DNA from 3 places in the Luteibacter sp. 329MFSha genome. Region 2 is predicted to be linked to each of the others. Evidence: predicted binding sites of a transcription regulator. Region 2 holds the regulator's gene; each other region holds the start of a gene.
The links. The regulator HrcA, encoded in region 2, represses chaperone genes, less so after heat shock. The targets are predictions, from matches to a motif close to TTNGCACTCNNNNNNNNNGAGTGCNAA.

Region 1 (7,668 bases), on a different contig from region 2:
GTCCACGCGGACACCCGGGCCGCCCGGCGCCTCGAAGCGCTTCACCGTGCCAGGGCTCGGCATGAAGGTGTCGGGATCCTCGGCGTTCACGCGGCACTCGATGGCGTGACCGGTGAGGACGATGTCTTCCTGGCGGATCGAGAGCTTCTGGCCGCTGGCGATGAGAAGCTGCTCGCGGACGAGGTCGATGCCCGTCACCAGCTCCGTCACCGGATGCTCCACCTGGATGCGGGTGTTCATCTCGATGAAGTAGAACCGGCCGTTCTCGAACAGGAACTCGAACGTGCCCGCGCCGCGGTAACCGATGCGGATGCAGGCGTCGACGCAGACCTTGCCGATCTGCTCGCGCAGTTCCGGCGTGATGCCCGGCGCCGGCGCTTCCTCGACGACCTTCTGGTGGCGGCGCTGCATGGAGCAGTCGCGCTCGCCGAGGTGGATCGCGTTGCCCTGGCCGTCGGCCAGCACCTGGATCTCCACGTGGCGCGGATTCTCCAGGAACTTCTCCATGTACACCTGATCGTTGCTGAAAGCCGCCTTGGCTTCCTGCTTGGTCATGACGATGGAGTTGGCGAGGTGGGCCTCGGTGCGCACGACGCGCATGCCGCGACCGCCGCCGCCGCCGGCCGCCTTGATGATGACCGGATAGCCGATCTCGCGGGCGATGCGGATGTTCTCGTCGACGTCGTCGCCGAGCGGACCGCCGGAACCCGGCACGCAGGGCACGCCGGCCGCCTTCATCGCGCGGATGGCCTCGACCTTGTCGCCCATCAGGCGGATGACGTCGGCGGTGGGGCCGATGAACACGAAGCCGGATTTCTCGACCTGCTCGGCGAAGTTCGCGTTCTCCGAGAGGAAGCCGTACCCCGGATGGATCGCGCCCGCGTCGGTGATTTCCGCCGCGGCGATGATCGCCGGAATGTTGAGGTAGCTCTCGGCCGACGGACCCGGACCGATGCATACGGATTCGTCGGCGAGGCCGACGTGCTTCAGGTTGCGATCGACGGTGGAGTGCACCGCGACCGTCTTGATGCCGAGCGCGTGGCACGCGCGCAGCACCCGCAGCGCGATCTCGCCGCGATTGGCAATGACGACCTTCTCAAGCATGGGTCGGGCCTCAGGCGATGACGAACATCGGTTCGTCGAATTCCACCGGCTGGCCGTTCTCGACCAGCACGGCGACGACGGTACCGGACACGTCGGCCTCGATCTGGTTGAACATCTTCATCGCTTCGATGATGCCCAGCGTCTCGCCGGCCTTGACCTGCTGGCCGACCGCGGCGAACGCCGGGGCACCCGGGGTCGAGGCGGCGTAGAACGTGCCGACCATCGGCGCCTTGACCACGTGGCCGGCCGGGAGGCCGGCGTCCGCGGCGGGAGCGGCCGGCGCGGCGGCGACCGGCGCCGCGGCCACGGGGGCGGCGGCGGGCGCGGCCATCACCTGCGGCGCGGCGACCGTGACGGCGCCCTTCGGCACGCGGGAAAGGCGGACCACCTCTTCGCCTTCCTTGATTTCCAGCTCGGCGAGGTTCGATTCCTCGAGCAGGTCGATGAGCTTCTTGATCTTGCGCAGGTCCATGGGACAAACCTTCTTGGTGGTGGGGCGGGCGCGCGCGGCGCACCCGCGAAAGGGAATCAGGCGGCCGGAACGGCCAGGCGCAACAGCGCGGCTTCGAGCGCCAGCCGGTAGCTGTCGCCGCCGAAACCGCAGATCACGCCGGCCGCGATGTCCGACAGGTACGAGTGGTGGCGGAACGGCTCGCGCGCATGCGGGTTGGACAGGTGGATCTCGATGAACGGGATCGCCACGCCCGCCAGCGCGTCGCGCAGGGCCACCGACGTATGCGTGAAGGCGGCCGGGTTGATCAGGATCCAGGCGGTGCCCTCGTCGCGCGCCTGATGGATGCGGCCGATGAGGTCGGCTTCGGCGTTCGACTGGTAATAGCCGAGATCGTGTCCCGCCCTCTGGGCGCGGGTGAGCAGCGACGCATTGATGTCGGCGAGGGTTTCGCTGCCGTAGACCGCGGGCTCGCGCACGCCGAGCAGATTGAGGTTGGGTCCGTGCAGGACAAGGATCCTGGCCACTGTTCACCTGTACCGTAGGGTCCGGAGCACCGGAACGCCGCGAAGTGTGCGCCTGTCGCCCGGCGTTGTCCAGTTCGGTGGAGTTCGGCGCAGTTCGCTGGAGATCGCGACTTTCCACACGCCGCCGTATGGTCTTGCAGGAGCCGCCATGCGGCGGGATGGCGCTTGTAGGAGCGCACCTGGGCGCGATGGGTGCTTGCGGCGAGCCCCATCGCGCCCAGGTGCGCTCCTACAAGTCGCTCGTGTCGTCGCTGTCGTGTACGAACAGCCGCCTCCACCCCTCATGCCCCAGCTTGTCGAGCGTGGCCATGTTGGTTTCGAAGATGGCCGAGGCGTCAGGGAAGGCGGCCACCGCTCGGTCGATGCTGGCTTCGCGCAGGAGATGCAGGGTCGGAAAGGGCGAGCGGTTCGTGTAATTGGTGATGTCGTCCGCCGCCGTGCCCTCGAACTGGAAGTCGGGGTGGAAGCTGGCGACCTGGATCTCGCCTTCGAGGTCGAGGTCGGCGACGGTGTCGTCCGCCACCTCGAGGAACTCGTTGAAGTCGAGGAAATCGCCGAGGACGTAGGGGTGGATCAGCAGCGTGGTGTCCGTCGTTTCCGGATCCGTGTCCCTCAGTAGCTCCAGCTCCCGCACGAGGTCCGCGTGCAGCTGCAGCGGCTGCGTCGCCTCGCTGACGACATAGCGGACCTGTCCCTTGCGCTGCACGGCCTTGGCGAACGGGCAGAGGTTGAGGCCGATGACGGCGCGTTCCAGCCAGGTGCGGGTGGCGTCGATGGCCTCGTCAGGCGAGGGTGGGGGCGTTTGGGTGGGTGCGTCGTTCATCGTCCGAGCCAGTCGTCGAGTTCCGCCTGGCTGAAGGTGCCGAGCTTGCGCCGCAGGATACGCCCGTCCTCGCCGATCAGGACGCTATAGGGCAACACGCGGCGCATGTTGCCGAAGGAGAGCGAGCCGCCGGGCGCGTCGTTGTCCGCCAGCACGATCGGGTAGTCGACCGGACGTTCGGCGAGGTACGTACGCACCGCGTTCGCGGAGTCCTCGGCCACGCCGAGGATCGCCACGTTGCGTTCGCGGTAGCGTCCCGCGTTCTCGCTCAGCAGCGGCATTTCGCGACGGCATGGCGCGCACCACGTGGCCCAGAAATTGATCAGCACGCGCTTGCCCCGCCAGTCCGAGAGCAGGCGCGGCTTGCCCTCGACGCTGACGAACGTCGCGTCCGGCGGCAGGTCGCCGACGTCCGCGACCGTGACGCCGGCGGGCGGCGGCGGATGCGCGCGCCGGTGCTCGAGGTAGAGGCCGGTCGCCGCCGCCGCGATGGCGAGCAGGACGATCCAGGCGGTGGGTCGCCGCGTCATGGATGGGCGGCGGCCTCGAGCGCCTTCTCGACGCCGTCGTAGGTCAGCACCGTCGACAGCTTGCGGCCGTCGCCACCGTTCTTCGGATACACGACGTACAGCGGCACGCCGACCGAGTGGTACTGCTCCAGGAACGCCGCGATGGTCGCGTTGACGTCGGTCCAGTCACCCTTCATGTAGACCGTGCCGGTGCGCTTCAGCAGCGCCTTGAAGGCGTCGGTGTCGAGCACCGCCTTCTCGTTGGCCTTGCAGGTGATACACCAGTCGGCCGTCATGTCGACGAGCACCGGGGTGCCCGCGGCGCGCAGCTCGGCGAGCTTCGCGGGGGAATACGGCACGGAGCCGTCCTGCGCCGTGACCGTCGCGCCCGAGGCCGCAGGTAGCCCGTGCACGGTCCACAGCGCGGCGGCGGCGCCGATCGCCAGCACGCCGGTGAACACCCAGGCGAGCGGGCGACCGCCGCGGCTGCGGCCGTACCACCACAGGGCCATGGCCAGCAGCACGCCGCCACCGAGCACGAGGGCGGCGGCATCCGCGCCGCGCTGCTTCGTCAGCACCCAGAGCAGCCAGACGGCCGTCAGGTACATCGGGAAGGCGAGCGCCTGCTTGAGAGTCTCCATCCAGCGACCCGGACGTGGGAGCAGGCGGGCGACGGCGGGGACGAAGCCCATCAGGAGGAACGGCAGCGCCAGGCCCAGGCCGAGCGCCAGGAAGATCAGGAAGGCCACGGGCAACGAGGCCGCGAACGCGAACGCGATCGCGGAGCCCATGAACGGCGCGGTGCAGGGGCTCGCCACCACGACCGCGAGCACGCCGGTGAAGAAGTCGCCCGACGGGCCCGAGCGCGAGGCCAGGCCGCCGCCGAGGTTGCCGAGCGAGCCGCCGATCTCGAACACCCCGGACATCGACAGGCCGACCGCCAGCATCACGTAGACGAGCAGGCCGATGGCCACGGGCTGCTGGAACTGGGCGCCCCATTGCAGACCGTGTCCGGCCGCGCGAACGCCCACGATGACCAGGCCGAGCGCGGCGAACGCGACGAGCACGCCCGCCGTGTACCAGAGCGCGTGCCGGCGCGCGGCGGCGGGGCTCTCGCCGCTTTCGAGCACCGTGATCGCCTTGAGCGAGAGCACCGGCAGCACGCAGGGCATGAGGTTGAGGACGAGACCGCCCAGCAGCGCGAGGCCGATGGCCGCGAGGATGCCGACCGGCGCGTCGCCGCCCGGCGTGAGGCCGGGAGGCGGCGGCGTCGGAGCGACCTCGGCCGGCGTGGCCGCCCGATCGTCGGCCTTGCCGCCGCCGATCGTCGCGGTGCCCGCCGCGAGGTCGACCTTCACCTGGCGCTTCATGACGGGATAGCAGACGCCGTTCTCCAGGCAGCCCTGGTAGGCGACGTCGAGCACGACGTCCTTCGCGTTGCCGGCGCCCGTGAGCGGAACCGGGAGTTCCACCTGGTCGTAGTAGACGATGGTGTCGCCGAAGTGTTCGTCGTGGTGCGCCGTGCCGCTCGGCCAGTCGGGCTCGCCCGCGGCGACGCCGGCCGGCGAGGTCACCTTGATCTCCGTCTTGTCGCGATAGAGGTAGTAGTCCTTCGGCATCGTCCAGCGCAGCAGGAGGCTGGCGTGATCCTTCACGAGCGCCTCGAACCGGAAGGCCTGATCGGCCGGCAGCGGCTCGGCGTCGGTGCCGGGAACGGCCTTGGGCGGGCCGAGCAGCGAGGCCGCGCTGGCGGCCGGCGCCACGGGCGTGTCGGCGGGAATCGTCGACGGGCCGCCGATCGCGAGCTTCAGGTGCTCGGTGTGCGGCGGATAGCAGATCTTCGGCTCGACCTCGTGGCAGCCCTGGTACTGGACGTCGAGCGCGAGGGTCTTCGTCCCGGCGTCGACGAGCGTGTAAGGCACCGTGGCGGCGATGTCGCCGTGGTAGATCTCGACGTCGCCAAGGTACTCGTCGTGTTTCTTCAGGCCGTCCGGTAGCGTCGGCTCGCCGAGCTTCACGGCCGCGGGTTCCGCCGCCACGATCTTGATACGTCCGCGATAGAGGTAATAGTCGGGCGCGATCGTCCAGTGCAGCTTCACGGTGCCGGGCTGACTCGCGTCGGACGTCAGCCGGAACGCCTGGGTGACGGGGAGCAGGTCGTCTTCGCCCTGGGCGAACGCGGGCAGGGCGGCAAGCAGGCCGAGGCCGGCGATCAGGTTCCGCGCGAAGCGGGCAAACGACGTCATGGCGACTCCGTGGATCGGTGCGGTGACGAACCGCGATGGGCGTCGGACATTATGACCGGCGCTACCCTGATTAGCTTGCATCGACGCTGGCTTCGAGCCAGGCCATGTAAGGCGCGTGGCCCTCCACGAGCGGCAGCGCGACGATCTCGGGCACGTCGTACGGATGGTTCGCCACGACCCAGGCCTCGACGGCCGGGAACGCCTCGCGCAGCGTCTTCACCAGCAGCAGGTCTTCGGACTCGGTGACGATCTCGCCCTTCCAGCGGTAGGTGGACCGCACGCCGGGCAGGTGGTTCACGCAGGCGGCGAGGCCGGCTTCGACCAGGCCACGGGCGAGGGTGGCGGCGGGTTCGCCGGGCGGGCAGGCGATGAGGATGGCGACGGGTTCGGACATGCGTCGCATTGTGGACACCTGTCGCACCTTTTTTGAACCCGGGACCTTGAACGGTTGGCCCAAGGCGCCATCTCTCGCGCATCCCGAGGCCCTTCCGATCCAGGGCGGCTTCTGGCTAAAATTCTGGCACTCACCCTGGCCAAGTGCTAACAGGGTGGACGAATTTCCTTATCCGTCAAACACATGCTTGGAGAAGTCATGAGCAAACTGCGCCCGTTGCACGATCGCGTCATCGTCAAGCGTCTCGAAGAAGAGCGCGTCTCGGCCGGTGGCATCGTCATCCCCGACAGCGCGACCGAGAAGCCGACCCGCGGCAGGGTCATCGCCGCCGGCACCGGTCTGCTGCTCGCCAGCGGCCAGCTGCGCCCGATGGGTGTGAAGGAAGGCGACGTGGTCCTGTTCGGCAAGTACGCCGGCCAGGAGATCAAGGTCGACGGCGAAGAGCTGGTCTTCCTGAAGGAAGACGACATCGTGGCGATTCTCGAAGGCTGATTCTTCAGCGTCTTCGGATGGCGAGTCGCAAGACTCCATAGCCCTTTCATCCTTATTCAAGAATTTTCGAGGCAAGAATTTTTATGGCTGCTAAAGAAGTCCGCTTCGGCGAAGACGTCCGCGCTCGCATGCTGAAGGGTGTCAACACCCTCGCCAATGCCGTCAAGGTCACCCTCGGCCCGAAGGGCCGCAACGTCGTGCTCGAGAAGAGCTTCGGCGCCCCGACCGTCACCAAGGACGGCGTCTCGGTCGCGAAGGAAATCGAACTCGCCGACAAGTACGAGAACATCGGCGCCCAGATCGTGAAGGAAGCCGCCTCGAAGACCTCCGACGTGGCCGGTGACGGCACCACGACGGCCACCGTCCTCGCCCAGGCGTTCATCCAGGAAGGTCTCAAGGCCGTCGCCGCCGGCATCAACCCGATGGACCTCAAGCGCGGTATCGACCAGGCCGTCACGGCCGCCGTCGCCGAGCTGAAGAGCCTGTCCAAGCCGACGGCCGACGACAAGGCCATCGCGCAGGTCGGTACGATCTCCGCCAACTCCGATTCGAACATCGGCGACATCATCGCGACCGCGATGGGCAAGGTCGGCAAGGAAGGCGTGATCACGGTCGAGGAAGGCTCGGGCCTCGAGAACGAACTCGACGTCGTCGAAGGCATGCAGTTCGACCGCGGCTACCTCTCGCCGTACTTCATCAACAACCAGCAGTCGCAGCAGGTCGAGCTGGACGACCCGTTCATCCTCATCCACGACAAGAAGATCTCGAACGTCCGCGAGCTCCTGCCGGTGCTCGAGGCCGTCGCCAAGGCCGCCAAGCCGCTGCTGATCGTCGCCGAGGAAGTCGAAGGCGAAGCCCTGGCCACCCTCGTCGTCAACACGATCCGTGGCATCGTCAAGGTCGCCGCCGTCAAGGCGCCGGGCTTCGGCGATCGTCGCAAGGCCATCCTGGAAGACATCGCCATCCTCACCAACGGCGTCGTCATCTCCGAGGAAGTGGGCCTGCAGCTCGACAAGGCCACGATCAACGATCTGGGCCGCGCCAAGCGCGTCGTGATCACCAAGGAAAACACCACGATCATCGACGGTGCCGGCGAAGCCGAGCGCATCCAGTCGCGCATCG
Region 2 (7,668 bases):
CAGCATCGCGCCGGGCATGAAGATCGTCGTGCTGAGCATGCACGACGGCGAGCCTTACGTGTCCGAGGCCTTGCGTCGCGGCGCGCGCGGTTACGTGACCAAGGGCGTCGCGCCGGAGGAACTGGTGGCGGCCGTACGCTCGGTGCTCGGGGGCGATCAGTACCTGAGTTCGGACCTACGGGAGCGTCGTTCGGGCCGCACCACCGCCGACCTCGATCCGTTCAACCGGCTCACGGCGCGCGAGCGCGAGGTGTTCCTGCTGCTGGCTGCCGGCCGCGCGCCGAAGCAGGTGGCGGCCGAGTTGGGGATCGGGCAGAAGACGATCTACATCCACCGGGCGGCGGTGATGAACAAGCTCAACGCCGGGTCGGAGCTGGATCTGTACCGGATGGCGCAGGAGCGCGGCCTGATCCGCGCCTGACCCTTCCGCCGTCGTAGGAGCGGACCTGGCCGCGACCGCTCTTCGCGAAGAGCTACAGGGCCTGTTCCATCTGGCGAAAAGCTGTCGCGGCCGGGGCCACTCCCACAAGGGAGGGGCTTCAGCCTTGCGCCTTGTCCAGCATCTTCTTCGCGTGCGCGCGGGTTTCCTTCGTGATTTCCACGCCGCCGAGCATGCGGCTGAGTTCGTCGCGGCGGCCGGCGGCGTCCAGCGAATGGATGCGCGTACGGGTGGCTTCGCCGTCGCTTTCCTTGGCGACCTTCAGGTGCGAATGACCCTGCGCTGCGACCTGTGGCAGGTGCGTGACGCAGAGCACCTGCACGCGCTCGCCGAGCGCCCGTAGTTTCTGGCCGACCACTTCGGCCACGGCGCCGCCGATGCCGGTGTCGACCTCGTCGAAGATCATGCAGCCGATGTTGTCGTTGCCCAACGTGGCGACTTCGATCGCGAGGCTGATGCGGGCGAGTTCGCCGCCCGAGGCCACCTTGCGCAGCGGACGCGGAGGCTGGCCGGGGTTGGCGCTGACGAGAAGCTCGCAACGCTCGCGGCCCTGCGGATCCGGATCGTCGGCTTCGGCCGGTTCCAGCGACACCTCCAGGCGACCGCCGGCCATACCGAGTTCGCCCATCAGCGCGGCGACGGCCGTGCCGAGGCGCGAGGCGGCGTCGCGACGGGCGGTCGACAAGGCGGTGGCGGCGGCGTCCCACGCCGTGCGCAGGCGGTCGCGCTCGCGCCCGAGGCGTTCGAGCGCGTCGCCCGCGCCTTCGAGTTCGGTCAGGCGCCCGCGCAGTTCCTCGGCCTTCGCCGTCAGTTCCTCGATCGGTAGCCGGTAGCGGCGCGAGAGATCGTGCAGATGGGTGAGGTGGGTGTCGACCTCGGCGAGGCGCTCGGGGTCGAGTTCGACGTCCTGCGCGTAGCGGCTGAGGCCGTCGACCGCTTCGCCGACCTGGATCTGCGCGCTGTCTAGCAGTTCCAGCGTCGGGGCGAGCGTGGCGTCGAGTTCGGCCAGCCGCGAAAGCTCGGCGTGGGCGCGGAGCAGGGCGCGACCGATGGCGAACTCGCTTTCGCCGTCGAGCATCTCGACCACGCCGTTCGCGCCCTCGGCCAGACGGCCCGCGTTGGCGAGGCGGCGATGCTGCGTCTCGAGGTCTTCCAGTGCGGCGGGCGCGAGCGCCCAGCGGTCCAGTTCCTCGAGTTCGTGGCTGAGCAGGTCGATCTGGTGCTCGCGGTCGTCGCCACCCGAGAGCGCGCGGATGCGCGACACGGCCTCGCGCCAGGCGCGCGCCGTCTCGCGCACGTCGGCGAGCAGGGCCTCGTTACCCGCGTAGGCGTCGAGCAGCGCCATCTGGTGCTGGCGCGAGAGCAGCGCCTGGTGTTCGTGCTGGCCGTGGATCTCGACGATCAGCGCCGCCAGCGCCGACATCTGCGCGAGGCTCGCCGGGCGGCCGTTGATCCAGCCGCGCGAGCTGCCCTCGGTGCGGATCACGCGGCGCAGCTGGCAGGTCTCGCCGTCGTCCAGTTCTTCCTGGCGCAGCCAGTCGAGCGCTTCGGGCAGGCCGGCGAGGTCGAATTCGGCGGCCAGCTCGGCGCGGTCGGAGCCCGCGCGGACCATGCCGCTGTCGGCGCGCGCGCCCGCGAGCAGCATCAGGGCGTCCACCAGCAGCGACTTGCCGGCGCCGGTTTCGCCGCTGACCACGGTGAGGCCCGGGCCGAAGGCCACCTCGGCTTCTTCGACGACGGCGAACTGGCGGACGTAGAGCGAGGTGAGCATGGGCACCGGTGGTGGCGGATGGAATCGCGCCGATTGTAGCGGCAGCGGCGTCGCAGAAGCCGAGACTTGCAAGCCGGAGCCCCAGACCTTATTGATAGCGCGACGATCCGATCCCTCCACCACCCGCCCAGGCGCATGAATCCGTTCTCCGGTCACGACATCGATGCTCGCGCGCGCCGGCTGCTGCGGACCCTGATCTCCCAATACCTGTCCGACGGCGAACCCGTCGGCTCGCGCACGCTGGCGCGGTCCTCCGGCCTGGAAGTCAGCCCGGCGACCATCCGCAACATCATGGCCGACCTCGAGGACGCCGGACTGGTCGCGTCGCCGCATACGTCGGCGGGCCGCATCCCGACGCCGCGCGGCCTGCGCCTGTTCGTCGACAGCCTGCTCGAACTGAAACCGCTGCCGCGCGACGAGATGGCCCGGCTGCAGGGCGGACTGCCGCCGCACCAGACGACCACGCGCGACCTGCTCGGCAACGTCTCCAACCTGCTTTCGGCGATGACCCACTTCGCCGGCGTGGTCACCGTGCCGCGCCAGGGCGACTTCCCGCTGCGCCACATCGATTTCGTCTCGTTGCCCGACGCCCGCGTGCTGGTGATCCTGGTGTTCTCCGACAACCAGGTCCAGAACCGCGTGGTCCAGCTCGCCCGGCCGATCGACGCCAGCGAGCTCGAGCAGGCGGCCAACTACCTCAACGCGCAGTTCGCCGGCTTCCGCCTGGCGGACATCCGCGCCCACCTGGTCTCCGAACTGCGCGAGGCGGGTGGCGAGCTGAACCGCATGCTGGCGGCCGCCGTCGAACTGGCCACCGCCTCGTTCGCGAGCGATGACGCCGACGACGTCCTCGTCAGCGGGCAGACGAACCTGATGGGCTATTCCGAGCTGGCCGACATCGACCGGCTCCGCGACCTCTTCGACGCCTTCCAGCAGAAGCGCGACCTGCTCCAGCTCATGGAAATGTGCGTCAAGGCGCCCGGCGTGCGCCTGTTCATCGGCGAGGAGTCCGGTTTCTCCGCCCTCGACGGATGCAGCATCGTCACCGCCACCTACGGCACGAACGGCCGCATGCTCGGCGCGATCGGAGTTATTGGACCGACGCGTATGGCATATGAGCGGGTGATTCCGGTGGTCCAGGCCACGGCGGGATTGCTCAGCGACGCCTTGAATCGCGCCGCGGCGACCTCATAAACCGCCTCGGGAGGCGGGTTTAGTAATTTCCCGCGAATGTTCGGCCGCTCCATGGAGCGGGCCGGTAAGCTGACATTTGGAGTAAGCATGCAGAACAACGATCCCCACGTGCCGGATCCGGCGCAGGACGGCGGCGCGGCCGAAGGCATGAATGCCGATCTGGACGCGCTCACCGCGAAGCTTGGCGCCCTCGAGTCCGAGCTCGCCAGCGCGCGCGAGACCGTGCTGCGCGAGCGGGCGGAGATCGAGAACCAGCGCCGTCGCCTCCAGCGCGACCTCGACCAGGCCCGTCGCTTCGCCAACGAGAAGCTGCTCGGCGAGCTGCTGCCGGTGTACGACGGCATCGCGCTCGGCCTGACCAACGAGTCGGCCGATGCGAAGACGCTGCGCGAAGGCCTGGAGCTGACGCTCAAGCAGCTGGAGAAGGTCACGCAGGGCAACGGCCTGAGCGTGGTCGATCCGCTGCACCAGCCGTTCAATCCGGAACACCACCAGGCGATCAGCTCGGTCGAGTCGAACGAGCACGCGCCGGGCACCGTGGTGGCCGTCGTCCAGAAGGGGTTCGTGCTCAACGATCGTCTGCTGCGTCCGGCGCTCGTCGCCGTGGTGCGCGACAACTGAACGAAGCCCCGCGCGTCGCGTGTTCCGCGCCGCCGGGGAGTCTCACAAGGTATTGAATCGATGGGGCCGGGCCCCACTTCACAAACAGTCGCGGCCGCGGGGGCCGCTTAGGAATACGGAGTAACTTCAATGGCCAAGATCATCGGCATCGACCTCGGTACGACCAACTCCTGCGTCGCAGTGATGGAAGGTACGACCGCGCGCGTCATCGAAAACGCGGAAGGCGATCGCACCACGCCGTCCATCGTCGCGTTCACCAAGGACAACGAAGTCCTGGTCGGTGCGCCGGCCAAGCGCCAGAGCGTCACCAATCCGAAGAACACCTTCTACGCGGTGAAGCGCCTCATCGGCCGCAAGTTCACCGACGCGGAAGTGCAGAAGGACATCAAGCTCGTCCCGTACGCGATCGTCGCGCATGAGAACGGCGACGCGTGGGTGCAGACGGCCGACGGCAAGAAGATGGCGCCGCAGGAGATCTCCTCGAAGGTGCTGATGAAGATGAAGAAGACGGCCGAGGATTTCCTCGGTGAGGCCGTCACCGAGGCGGTCATCACCGTCCCGGCGTACTTCAACGACAGCCAGCGCCAGGCGACCAAGGACGCCGGCAAGATCGCCGGTCTCGACGTCAAGCGCATCATCAACGAGCCGACGGCCGCCGCGCTGGCCTACGGTCTCGACAAGACGGCCACGGGCGATCGCAAGATCGCGGTGTACGACCTCGGCGGCGGCACGTTCGACGTCTCGATCATCGAGATCGCCAACGTCGACGGCGAGAAGCAGTTCGAAGTGCTCTCGACCAACGGCAACACCTTCCTGGGTGGCGAAGACTTCGACAACCGCGTCATCGACTACCTCGTCGAAGAGTTCAAGAAGGAGCAGGGCATCGACCTGCGCCAGGACCAGCTCGCGCTGCAGCGTCTGAAGGACGCCGCCGAGCGCGCGAAGATCGAGCTGTCGTCGGCGCACCAGACGGACGTCAACCTGCCGTACGTGACGGCCGATGCCTCGGGTCCGAAGCACCTCAACATCAAGCTGACCCGCGCCAAGCTCGAGTCGCTGGTGGAAGACCTCGTCAAGGGCACGATCGAACCCTGTCGCACCGCGCTGAACGACGCCGGCCTGCGCGTGTCGGACATCAACGAGGTGATCCTCGTCGGTGGCCAGACCCGCATGCCCAAGGTGCAGGAAGCCGTGAAGGACTTCTTCGGCAAGGAAGCGCGCAAGGACGTCAACCCGGATGAAGCCGTCGCCGTCGGCGCCGCGATCCAGGGTGGCGTGCTGGGCGGTTCGGTCAAGGACGTCCTGCTCCTCGACGTGACCCCGCTGTCGCTCGGTATCGAGACGATGGGCGGCGTGATGACCAAGCTCATCGAGAAGAACACCACGGTGCCGACCAAGGCCTCGCAGGTCTTCTCCACGGCCGATGACAACCAGACCGCGGTCACCGTGCACGTGCTGCAGGGCGAGCGCGAGCGCGCCAACGCCAACAAGTCGCTCGGCAAGTTCGACCTGCAGGGCATCCGCCCGGCGCCGCGCGGCACGCCGCAGATCGAGGTGACCTTCGACATCGACGCGAACGGCATCCTGCACGTGTCGGCGAAGGACAAGGACACCGGCAAGGAACAGAAGATCGAGATCAAGGCCGGTTCGGGCCTCTCGGAAGACGAGATCCAGCGCATGGTCGCGGACGCCGAGGCGAATCGCGAGGAAGACAAGAAGTTCCACGACCTCGTGCAGGTGCGCAACCGCGGCGACCAGCTCGTCCACGCCACGCGTAGCCAGCTGAAGGAGCACGGCGGGAAGATCCCGGCCGATCAGCTCGCCACCATCGACGGCGCCGTGTCCGACCTGGAGAAGGCGCTGACGGGCGAGGACAAGGACGCCATCGAGTCGAAGATCGCGAACCTCGAGCAGGCGGCCCAGTCGCTCGCGGCGGCGGCCCAGTCGGGCGGCGCGCAGGACACCGCGCAGCAGTCGGCGCCGGGCGGCGGTTCGGCCCAGCCGGACGACGTGGTCGATGCCGAGTTCACCGAGGTCAAGGACGACCACAAGTAAGTCGTCCGATCAGCAACGAAGCGCCGCGGGTGGATGCCCGCGGCGCGTGGCCAACAGTTGACCGGACCGATCGCGCCGAGGGGTTTCCCGTCGGCGCGTTCGTCCGTCCAGGGAAAGCACACCCGCGATGAGCAAGCGCGACTACTACGAAGTCCTCGGTGTCGAACGCACCGTGACGGAGGGCGACCTCAAGAAGACCTTTCGTCGCGTCGCGATGAAGTACCACCCCGACCGCAACCCGGACGATCCGGAAGCGATCGACAAATTCAAGGAAGCCAAAGAGGCCTACGACGTGCTGTCCGATGCGCAGAAGCGCGCGGCGTACGACCAGTATGGCCATGCCGCCTTCGAGAACGGCGGTTTTGGCGGTCGCGGCAATGGCGCCGGATTCGGCGACGTCGGCGACATCTTCGGTGACATTTTCGGCGACATCTTCGGCGGTGCGGGCGGCGGACGCCAGCGCGCGCGCCGCGGCGCCGACCTGCGCTACATGATGGACCTCGATCTCGAGGAAGCCGTGTTCGGCGTCGAGAAGAAGATCGAGGTGCCCACGCAGGTCAACTGCCACCACTGCAACGGCACGGGTTCGGAAGACGGCAAGGTGTCCACGTGCACGACGTGCGCGGGCCATGGCCGCGTGCGCATGCAGAACGGCATCTTCTCCATCCAGCAGGCGTGCCCGACATGCCACGGTTCGGGGCAGAAGATCGACAAGCCCTGCAAGAAGTGCCACGGCGAAGGCCGCCTCGAGGAAGAGCGCACGCTTTCCGTGCGCATTCCGGCGGGCGTCGACAACGGCGACCGCATCCGCCTCACGGGGCAGGGCGAAGCCGGTCCGGCCGGTGCGCCGGCGGGCGACCTCTACGTCGAAGTGCGCGTGCGCGAGCATGCGATCTTCCAGCGCGACGGGTCCGACCTCTACTGCGAAATGCCCATCCGCTTCGCCCAGGCCGCGCTCGGCACGGAGCTCCAGGTGCCGACGCTGGAAGGCGAGGTCGCGGTGAACGTGCCGCCGGAAACGCAGACGGGGCAGCAGTTCCGCCTGCGCGGACGCGGCGTCAAATCCGTTCGCGGCGGCCGTACCGGCGACCTGATCTGCACGGTGGTGGTGGAGACACCGGTTCGCCTGACGAAGGAGCAGCGCGACATCCTCACGCAGCTCGAAGCGACGTTCGTGGGCGAGGAAGCCGCGAAGCACACGCCGCGCTCGAACACCTTCATGGACGGCGTCAAGGAATTCTGGTCGCGCGTCACCTCCTGAGGGCGCGCTCCTACGTGTGGCGCGCCTGCTACGATCCTCGTTCATCCTGATCGGAAGGCCACCGCATGACCCGCCCCATCCGTCTCGCCATCAGCGGCGCCTCCGGCCGCATGGGCCTCGCGTTGCTCGACCTCGTGCGCGACGACGACCGCTTCGAACTGGTGCAGGCGATCGTCTCGAGTGGCTCGCCGCGCCTCGGCAAGTCGGCGTACGGCGACGTTTCGGCGCTGCGCTTTTCCGACTGGAGCGAGTCCCAGTCCGCTGACGTGGTCATCGATTTCAGCGGTCCCGACGGGCTCGGCGCCGCGCTCGCGTACTGCGAATCCA
Region 3 (7,668 bases), on a different contig from region 2:
AGGTATACGGCCGCGTGAGAGCGATCCGGACGATGCCAATCATGGGGGACGGATTCCGAGCGCGATGTTGCGTCGCGGCGAATTCTGCGCCCCTGCGCTTTTCCGGCGTAGTTAAGATTTATTTAGAAGGCCGCGATCAGGCGGCCGGGCAGCTCACCGAGAACACCGCGCCGCGCTCGTCGCCGCCGACCGACATCGAGTAGCCGTGAAGGCGCACGATGGCGCTGACGATCGCGAGCCCCAGGCCGCAGCCGGGCTTGGCGCGGGTCTCGTCGGCCCGGTAGAACCGGCGGAACACCGCCTCGCGTTCGTCGGGCGGGATGCCGGGGCCGGTGTCGGCGATGTCCACGCGCGCGCCGCCGTTCGCATCGGTGGACGCGACGAGTCGCACCGCGCCGCCGTTCGGCGTGAACTTGATGGCGTTGCCGACGAGGTTCGCGAAGGCCTCGAACATCAGCTGCGGATCACCGCGCAGCGGCGGAAGCTTGCCCACCGTCAGTTCGAAGGACTGCCCGCGATCCTCCGCGAGCGGGGCGTAGAACTCATGCACGTTCTGCAGCACGGCACCAAGATCCATCGAAGCGAAGCAGGCGCTGCGCTGGCGGTCTTCGAGCTCGGAAACGCGCAGCAGCGCGCGGAAGCGGCCGAGCACCGTGTCGATCTCGGCGACGCACGCTTCGAGCTGTTCGCCCTCGGGCCTGCCCTCGAACTGCTGCTGCAGGCGGTAGAGCCGCGTCCGCATGCGTGTCAGCGGCGTGCGCAGGTCGTGGGCGATGTTGTCCGTCACGCCTTTGACCTCGCCGAGCAGGCGCTCGATCTCCGTCAGCGTCGTGTTGACCGTGGCAGCGAGCAGATCCACTTCGTCGCCACTGCGACTGACCGGCAGGCGCACGCTGAGGTCGCCCTCGCGGATCGGCTCCATCGCCTGCTGGATCGCGCGGATGCGACGCGCCGGGCCACGTGCGATGAGCACGCCGCCGAGGAGGCCGGGAATCAGCGTGAGCGTCAGGCCCCAGAGCGCGCCACGGCGGATGATGGCGCCGAGGCTGTCGATCGTGGTGCTCTCCTTCGCGACGACGAGGCGCTCGCCGCCGGGAAGCACGCGGGTGATGGCACGTGCGCGCGCGCCGTCGAGCTTGCGCCCGGGGCTGTCGAGCGTCGCGTTGACCGACTGCACGACGCCGTCTTCCGTGAGCTGCTTCGGCACCGACGCGATGTTGCCGGCCACGCGCCTGCCCTGCGCGTCGAACAGGCCGACCCACATGTAACCCTGGATGTCGATCTCGCTCGCCGCTTCCACCGTGGCCGGCAGCCGGTGCGTATCGGTGTTCTCCAGATAATGGATGCGGGCGACGAGCATCTGGTCGACGACGTTGCTCAGGTAGCGCGACGCCTCCCACTGCACGACGCCCAGCAGCATCACGCACCAGATGGCGAAGAGCGCGCCATAGATGATGATCAGGCGCGAGGTGGCGGAACGCCAGGCGTCAGTCAGCGGGCGCAAGGACATACCCCGAGCCGCGCACCGTGCGGATGAGCGGCGACTGGCCGGCCCCGTCGATCTTGCGACGGAGGCGGCCGATGTGGACGTCGATCACGTTGGTACCCGGATCGAAATGAAAACCCCAGACGTGCTCGAAGATCATCTGCCGCGTCACCACCTGGCCCGCGTTGCGCATCAGGAATTCGAGCAGGCGGAACTCGGTGGGCAGCAGCGTCAGGGGCTGGCCGTTGCGTACGGCGTCGTGGCGCACGAGGTCGAGTTCGAGGTCGGCGACGCGCAGCCGGGTTTCGTTCGCGGCCGGACGACGGCGGCGCAGCAGCACCTCGGCGCGCGCGGCCAGTTCGTCGGGTGCGAACGGCTTGGTGAGGTAGTCGTCGCCACCGGCGCGCAGGCCGCGCACGCGCTCGTCCACGTCGGACAGCGCGCTGATCATCAGCACCGGCGTGTCCACCGCGCGCTCGCGCAGCTCCGAAACGACATCGATGCCGTCCATGCCGGGCAGCATGCGGTCGAGGGTGATGATGTCGAAGCCGTCCGCGAGCGCGCGCTGGAGGCCGTCGCGGCCGTTCGCGACCCACTCGGCGGTGAGACCATGCGCACCGAGTTCCGCGACGATGTCGCGGGCGGTCACTTCGTCGTCTTCGATGACCAGCGCCCTGGGCATCCGGCTGCACTCCACCTTCGGAACCAACGGAAAACGGCCCCGCGCGAAGCACGGGGCCGTCCGGATGTTACGCCAATCGCTCCGGTCAGGCGGCGATGGCGACGCGCATCTTCTTCATGGCGTTCGCTTCGATCTGGCGGATACGCTCGGCCGACACGCCGTATTCGTCCGCGAGATCCTGCAGCGTGGCCTTGTTCTCCTCAGCCAGCCAGCGACGCTGGATGATGTCGCGCGAGCGCTCGTCCAGGTTGCTCAGGGCCGACGACAGCGCGCCCATCTGGTTGTTGCTGGCGTCTTCCTCGGCGAGGTTGTCGTACGGATCGGCGCCTTCGTCGACCAGGAAGGCGGCCGGGGCCGGCTTCTCGTCGTCGTCCGCGTCGGTCGGCGCCTCGAAGCCGATGTCACGGCCCGAAAGACGCGATTCCATCTCGCGCACGGTGGCTTCCGGCACGCCCAGGTCGTTGGCGACCACGCGAACCTCTTCGGCGTTCATCCAGCCCAGGCGCTTCTTGCTCTTGCGCAGGTTGAAGAACAGCTTGCGCTGCGCCTTGGTGGTGGCGACCTTCACGATGCGCCAGTTGCGCAGGATGAACTCGTGCATTTCGGCACGGATCCAGTGGACCGCGAAGCTGACCAGGCGCACGCCCTGGTCCGGATCGAAACGCTTCACCGCCTTCATGAGGCCGATGTTGCCTTCCTGGATCAGGTCCGAGAGCTGCAGGCCGTAGCCGTTGTAGCCGCGCGCGACGTGGACCACGAAACGCAGGTGGGACATCACGAGCTGCTTGGCGGCGTCGAGATCGGCGTCGTCGTGGAAGCGGCGCGCCAGCGACTGCTCCTCGTCAAGGCTGAGCACCGGAATGCGATGGACGGCCGAGATATAGGAATCCAGACTGCCAACGACGCTCGGTAGCCCGTAGTTACGGGTGGCGAGGGCTTGGGACATGTGTGGAACCTCCTGAAAGTCTGTATGCAGATTAGCAGTCCCGGAATGAGAGTGCTAAGCCAGCCCGAAGTTCATCGGTTAACTGTACGCCATAGTACAGAAATAGCGGGCAGGTGTCCAGAGGGAGGTTCGGGGCATTCAGGGGAGAGACGGCAACCCCAGGCCGGAAGCCGGGGGGGGCTCCCAGCCAGGTGGCTGTTCCACATAGGAATATGGGTCTCCGCCGGACCAATTAAAGGGCGGCGATTCCCGGGCGCGGCGGCAGCGACCAGTCGATCGGCTGCTCGCCGCGGGCTTCCAGCCAGGCGTTGGCCTGCGCGAAGTGACCGCAGCCGAGGAAACCACGGTGGGCCGAGAGAGGCGACGGATGCACGCTGCGAAGGATCAGGTGGCGCTTGCCGTCGATCAGCTGGCCCTTCTTCTGGGCGTGGCTGCCCCAGAGCATGAAGACCAGGCCGTCCCGCCCGCGGTTGAGCGCGTCGACGGCGGCGTCGGTGAAACCTTCCCAGCCCCTGCCCTGATGCGAACCCGCCTGCCCGGCCTCGACGGTCAGCACCGCGTTGAGCAGGAGGACGCCGCGGTCGGCCCATGGCGTCAGACAGCCATGGTCGGGGCGCGGGATGCCGAGGCAGGCCTCGATCTCCTTGAACATGTTCTGCAGCGAAGGCGGCACGCGCACGCCGGGCCGCACCGAGAAGCTCAGCCCATGCGCCTGCCCCGGGCCGTGGTACGGGTCCTGGCCGAGGATGACCACGCGGACCGCGTCGAACGGCGTGTGCGCGAAGGCGTTGAAGATCTCGGGACCGGGCGGATAGATCTCCTTGCCCCGCGCCTTCTCCTCACGGAGGAACGCCGACAGCGCCAGCATGTCGGGACGGTCGAGGTAATCGCCGATCCGCGCCTTCCAGCTCGGCTCGAGCTTCACGCGGTCGTTCAATGTTCGACCCGGTCGCGGAGATGCAGGGCCACGCGCAGCTGGAAGAGCAGCTTGGTGATGAGCAGCTTCTCTTCCACGGGCTTCTCGACGAGGTCGTTGGCGCCGGCGCGCAGCAGCGCCGCCTGGTTCGCCGGGTTCTCGTCGCCGGTCATGATCAGCGTGGGCAGCTGGCCCTTGCCGTAGCCGAAGTCGTTGCGGATGCGTTCGACGAGATCACCGCCGGTGAGCTCGCCCTTGAGGCTGACGTCGGTGAGCACGACGTCGGCGCCGACGTCACCCCGATCCCTGGCCGCGCGCAGGTGTTCGAGCGCGTCTTCGGCGCTGATGACGTGGTGCACGGTCAGGCCGTACTTCTCCATCATGCGCCGCGTGGCCAGCGCGACGACGCGGCTGTCTTCCACGTAAAGCACTTCACCTTCGGCGCCGCCCTCGGGGCGCACGTAGCCGCGGATGAACTCCGCGAGTGCGCCGAAGCCGAGCGACTTGTCGAAGTAGTCGGTGACGAACTCGCCGAGTTCGCGCCGGTGCAGGCGCGCCTCGACGTCGCCGGACACCACGACGATGGGCATGTAGATCTGCGGCGTGGCCTCGCGCACGAAGCGGGCGAGTTCGAGGCCGTCCATGTCGGGCAGGCGCAGGGCGACGGTCACGAAATCGAAGACGCCCCGCTGCAGTTCGGTCTGCGCTTCCGCGCCGGTGGCCGCACCGACGATTTCCACGCCGGGCACCTCGGCCGCGACGACGCGCGCGATCAGCTGCCGGACGACCTTGGAGCCGTCGACGAGCAGGATGCGTGGCGTGGCGCCGGCGACACCCGAACCGATGTGAGATCCCACCCTAAGCCCCCTTCCCTCTCAGCCCGCCGCGGCGCGGCGGATCTGCCTCGCACTGACGAGACGTGCGCCGAGCCACCCCAGCACGGCAGACGCGAAGGGTACCGAAAGCAGCAGCCACGCGGGGAGTGCGCCGAAGCTCACGCTGCCGTCGTACGCGGCGGCGAGCCGCCCGACCGGTCCGGCCATCGCCAGTTCGAGCACGACGGCCAGGGCGACGGCGAGCACGCCGGCGAGGAAACCGAGCCAGATGCCGGCATACAGGTAAGGCCTGCGCACGAACGGACGGCTCGCGCCGATGAGCAGCAGCACGCCGATCTCGGCGCTGCGGCTCTGGATGTCCACGCGGATGGTGTTGCCGACGACCAGCAACGCGGCCACGCCCAGCAGCAACGCGAGCAATCCGACGGCGCGGCCACCGACGCCGACGAGGGCGTCGAGGCGCTGCCGCCACGCGCCGGTCTCCTGGACCATGTCGACGCCTGGCGTCGCCTTCATCGCCTCGACCAGCCGGTTGACGTCGTCCGCCGATAACCCGGCCTTCGGCTGCACCGAGAGCACGTACGGCAAGGGGTTGGCGTCGAGCGACTGCAACGCGCCGGAGAAACCCTGCACTTCCGCCAGTTCGTCGAGGCCATCCTTCGGCGTCCGCACGACGATGTCGGCGACCTCGGGGCGTCCGCGCAGGGCGGAGGCCGCCGTCTCGGCGACGCCCGCGTTCTGCCCGGGCTTCAGGAAGGCGCTGATCGACTGGTTGCGGCCGAGGGCGTCGCCCATGCGCTGGACGTTGTCGAGCAGCAGGTAGAACGTCAGCGGAAGGGCGAGCGCCACGCCCATCACCGCAATGGTGAGCAGCGTGCCGAGCGGTCGCGCGCCGAGGCGGCGCAGGCTGATCGACATGCTCCACGCGTGGTGTTCGCGCCACGCGCCGACCTTGCGCGGCCCGCTGCGGCGGGTCGCTTCGGCCTCGGGCGTCTTGCGTGCGTCGCGGGCGGCGTTCATACGACCTCCGTCGCGGGCACGTCGGCGACGAGCTTGCCGTGGTCGAGGACGACCACGCGTTTCTTCATGCGCTTGATCAGCATGAGGTCGTGGCTGGCGACCAGCACCGCGGTGCCCACGGCCTGGAATTCGGCGAAGAGCGACATGATTTCCATGGCCAGCTGGGGGTCGAGGTTGCCCGTGGGCTCGTCGGCGATGAGCACGGCCGGCTTGGCGACGATGGCGCGCGCGATGCCCACGCGCTGCTGCTCGCCCGTGGACAGGGCCTCGGGCAGCTGCTTCTCGTAACTGAGCAGGCCGACCTTCTCGAGGGCGGCGCGGACGCGACGGCCACGATCGGCCGGCGACACGCCACCGATGATCAGCGGCAGTTCGACGTTGGCGAAGACGGTACGGTCCAGCAGCAGGCGGTGGTCCTGGAAGACCATCCCGAGCTTGCGGCGGATCTTCGGGATGTCGCCGGGGCGGACCGTGTTGAGCTTCTGGCCGTCGAGGGTGACGACGCCGTTGGTGGGCCGCTCGATCATGGCCAGCAGCTTCAGCAGGGTGCTCTTGCCCGCGCCGGAATGACCGGTGACGAATGCCATCTCGCCCGCACCGACCTGGAACGACACATCGGTAAGGGCCTGGTGGCCGCCCTCGTATCGTTTGCTCACCAGATCGAAACCGATCACCGCATCACCCGTTGGCTGTTAAGCCTCAGAGGATAAGGGATTGCCGCGAGGTTTTGAGGCCCTGCCGCGCTGCGCGCGGATCGCCGATGCGATCGGCTCCCACCCTCCGGTTGCCAGCCTGCGTAACCCGGCTGGCGAGAGGCGGGAGCCGATCACCGGCGACCGGTGTTACCGGCCGCCGAAGAGGCGGCCGATGCGACGGAGCAGGCCGACCTTTTCCGGCGCCTTCGGCGCGGTCGGCGCCGGGGTGGCGGCCGGACGCGCGGCCGTCACCTGGCGGGACGGACGGCGGTTCGGGTTGGCGGGGCCGTCGGCCTTGCGCGGCGCGGACGGCTGGCTCTCGCCCGCCGTGGCGACGGTGCCGGCGGTGTTTTCGGCGCCTTCGCGCGCACCGCGGCCACGGCCGCCCCGACGACGGCGACGCTTCTTCGTCGCGGACGCGTCCGCCATCGCTTCCGCGGCGGCCGGCAGGCCGGCGACGGTTTCGGCGACGACGACCGTCTTCACCGGCACCTCGGTCGGCGACGGAGCGGCGGCGCCCTCTTCGCGCGGCGGACGCGGGCGGCGCTCGCGCGTGCCCGAACGTTCGCCGGAACGCGGACCGCGACCGTCACGGCCACCACGGCCGCCGCGACCACCCTTCTCCGGCGGCGCGCCGCGGGTCGGGATGTGGCCGTCGTTGTCGTTCGGATCGTCCACTTCGTCCTGCACGCCGTCGGCGCGCGGGCGCGGCGCCGGCATGACGAGCATGCGGGCCTCGATCGACGCGGTGGGGATCTTCTGGTTGATGTAGGTCTCGATGTCCGGCAGGCCCATCGCGTAGAGATCGCACGCGAAGCTGATCGCGTCGCCCTCCGCGCCGAGGCGCGCCGTGCGGCCGATGCGGTGGACGTAGTCCTCGGCATCCTGCGGCAGGTCGTAGTTGAAGACATGGCTGACGGCCGGGATGTGCAGGCCGCGCGCCGCGACGTCGGTCGCCACGAGCAGGTCGATCTGGCCGGCCTGGAAGCGCTGCAGGAGCTTCTGGCGCTTCACCTGCGGCACGTCGCCCGAGATGGCGCCGACACGGAAGTTGTGGCGCTTCAGGCGATCGGTGATGCGCTCGGCG

Region 1: BMW54_RS12175 (co-chaperone GroES) is a predicted target of HrcA. The motif match lies at 6,178-6,204, and genes of this name have one in related genera.
Region 3: rpoH (RNA polymerase sigma factor RpoH) is a predicted target of HrcA. The motif match lies at 3,146-3,172, and genes of this name have one in related genera.

What each region holds. Positions count from the first base shown of each region.
Region 1 covers NZ_FOJE01000002.1:173,185-180,852, forward strand. Annotated here, with positions in the region: gene accC (acetyl-CoA carboxylase biotin carboxylase subunit) at 1-1,104, opposite strand, end outside; gene accB (acetyl-CoA carboxylase biotin carboxyl carrier protein) at 1,115-1,576, opposite strand; gene aroQ (type II 3-dehydroquinate dehydratase) at 1,633-2,082, opposite strand; gene BMW54_RS12155 (DUF1415 domain-containing protein) at 2,312-2,905, opposite strand; gene BMW54_RS12160 (TlpA family protein disulfide reductase) at 2,902-3,435, opposite strand; gene BMW54_RS12165 (protein-disulfide reductase DsbD family protein) at 3,432-5,660, opposite strand; gene cutA (divalent-cation tolerance protein CutA) at 5,731-6,054, opposite strand; gene BMW54_RS12175 (co-chaperone GroES) at 6,253-6,546, shown strand; gene groL (chaperonin GroEL) at 6,630-7,668, shown strand, end outside.
Region 2 covers NZ_FOJE01000001.1:1,494,459-1,502,126, reverse strand. Annotated here, with positions in the region: gene BMW54_RS06615 (response regulator transcription factor) at 1-421, shown strand, start outside; gene recN (DNA repair protein RecN) at 540-2,210, opposite strand; gene hrcA (heat-inducible transcriptional repressor HrcA) at 2,346-3,404, shown strand; gene grpE (nucleotide exchange factor GrpE) at 3,492-4,025, shown strand; gene dnaK (molecular chaperone DnaK) at 4,155-6,080, shown strand; gene dnaJ (molecular chaperone DnaJ) at 6,208-7,341, shown strand; gene dapB (4-hydroxy-tetrahydrodipicolinate reductase) at 7,407-7,668, shown strand, end outside.
Region 3 covers NZ_FOJE01000003.1:204,648-212,315, forward strand. Annotated here, with positions in the region: gene BMW54_RS14905 (efflux RND transporter permease subunit) at 1-43, opposite strand, end outside; gene BMW54_RS14910 (sensor histidine kinase) at 137-1,510, opposite strand; gene BMW54_RS14915 (response regulator transcription factor) at 1,488-2,168, opposite strand; gene rpoH (RNA polymerase sigma factor RpoH) at 2,254-3,114, opposite strand; gene ung (uracil-DNA glycosylase) at 3,347-4,051, opposite strand; gene BMW54_RS14930 (response regulator) at 4,048-4,887, opposite strand; gene ftsX (permease-like cell division protein FtsX) at 4,906-5,886, opposite strand; gene ftsE (cell division ATP-binding protein FtsE) at 5,883-6,560, opposite strand; gene BMW54_RS14945 (DEAD/DEAH box helicase) at 6,729-7,668, opposite strand, start outside.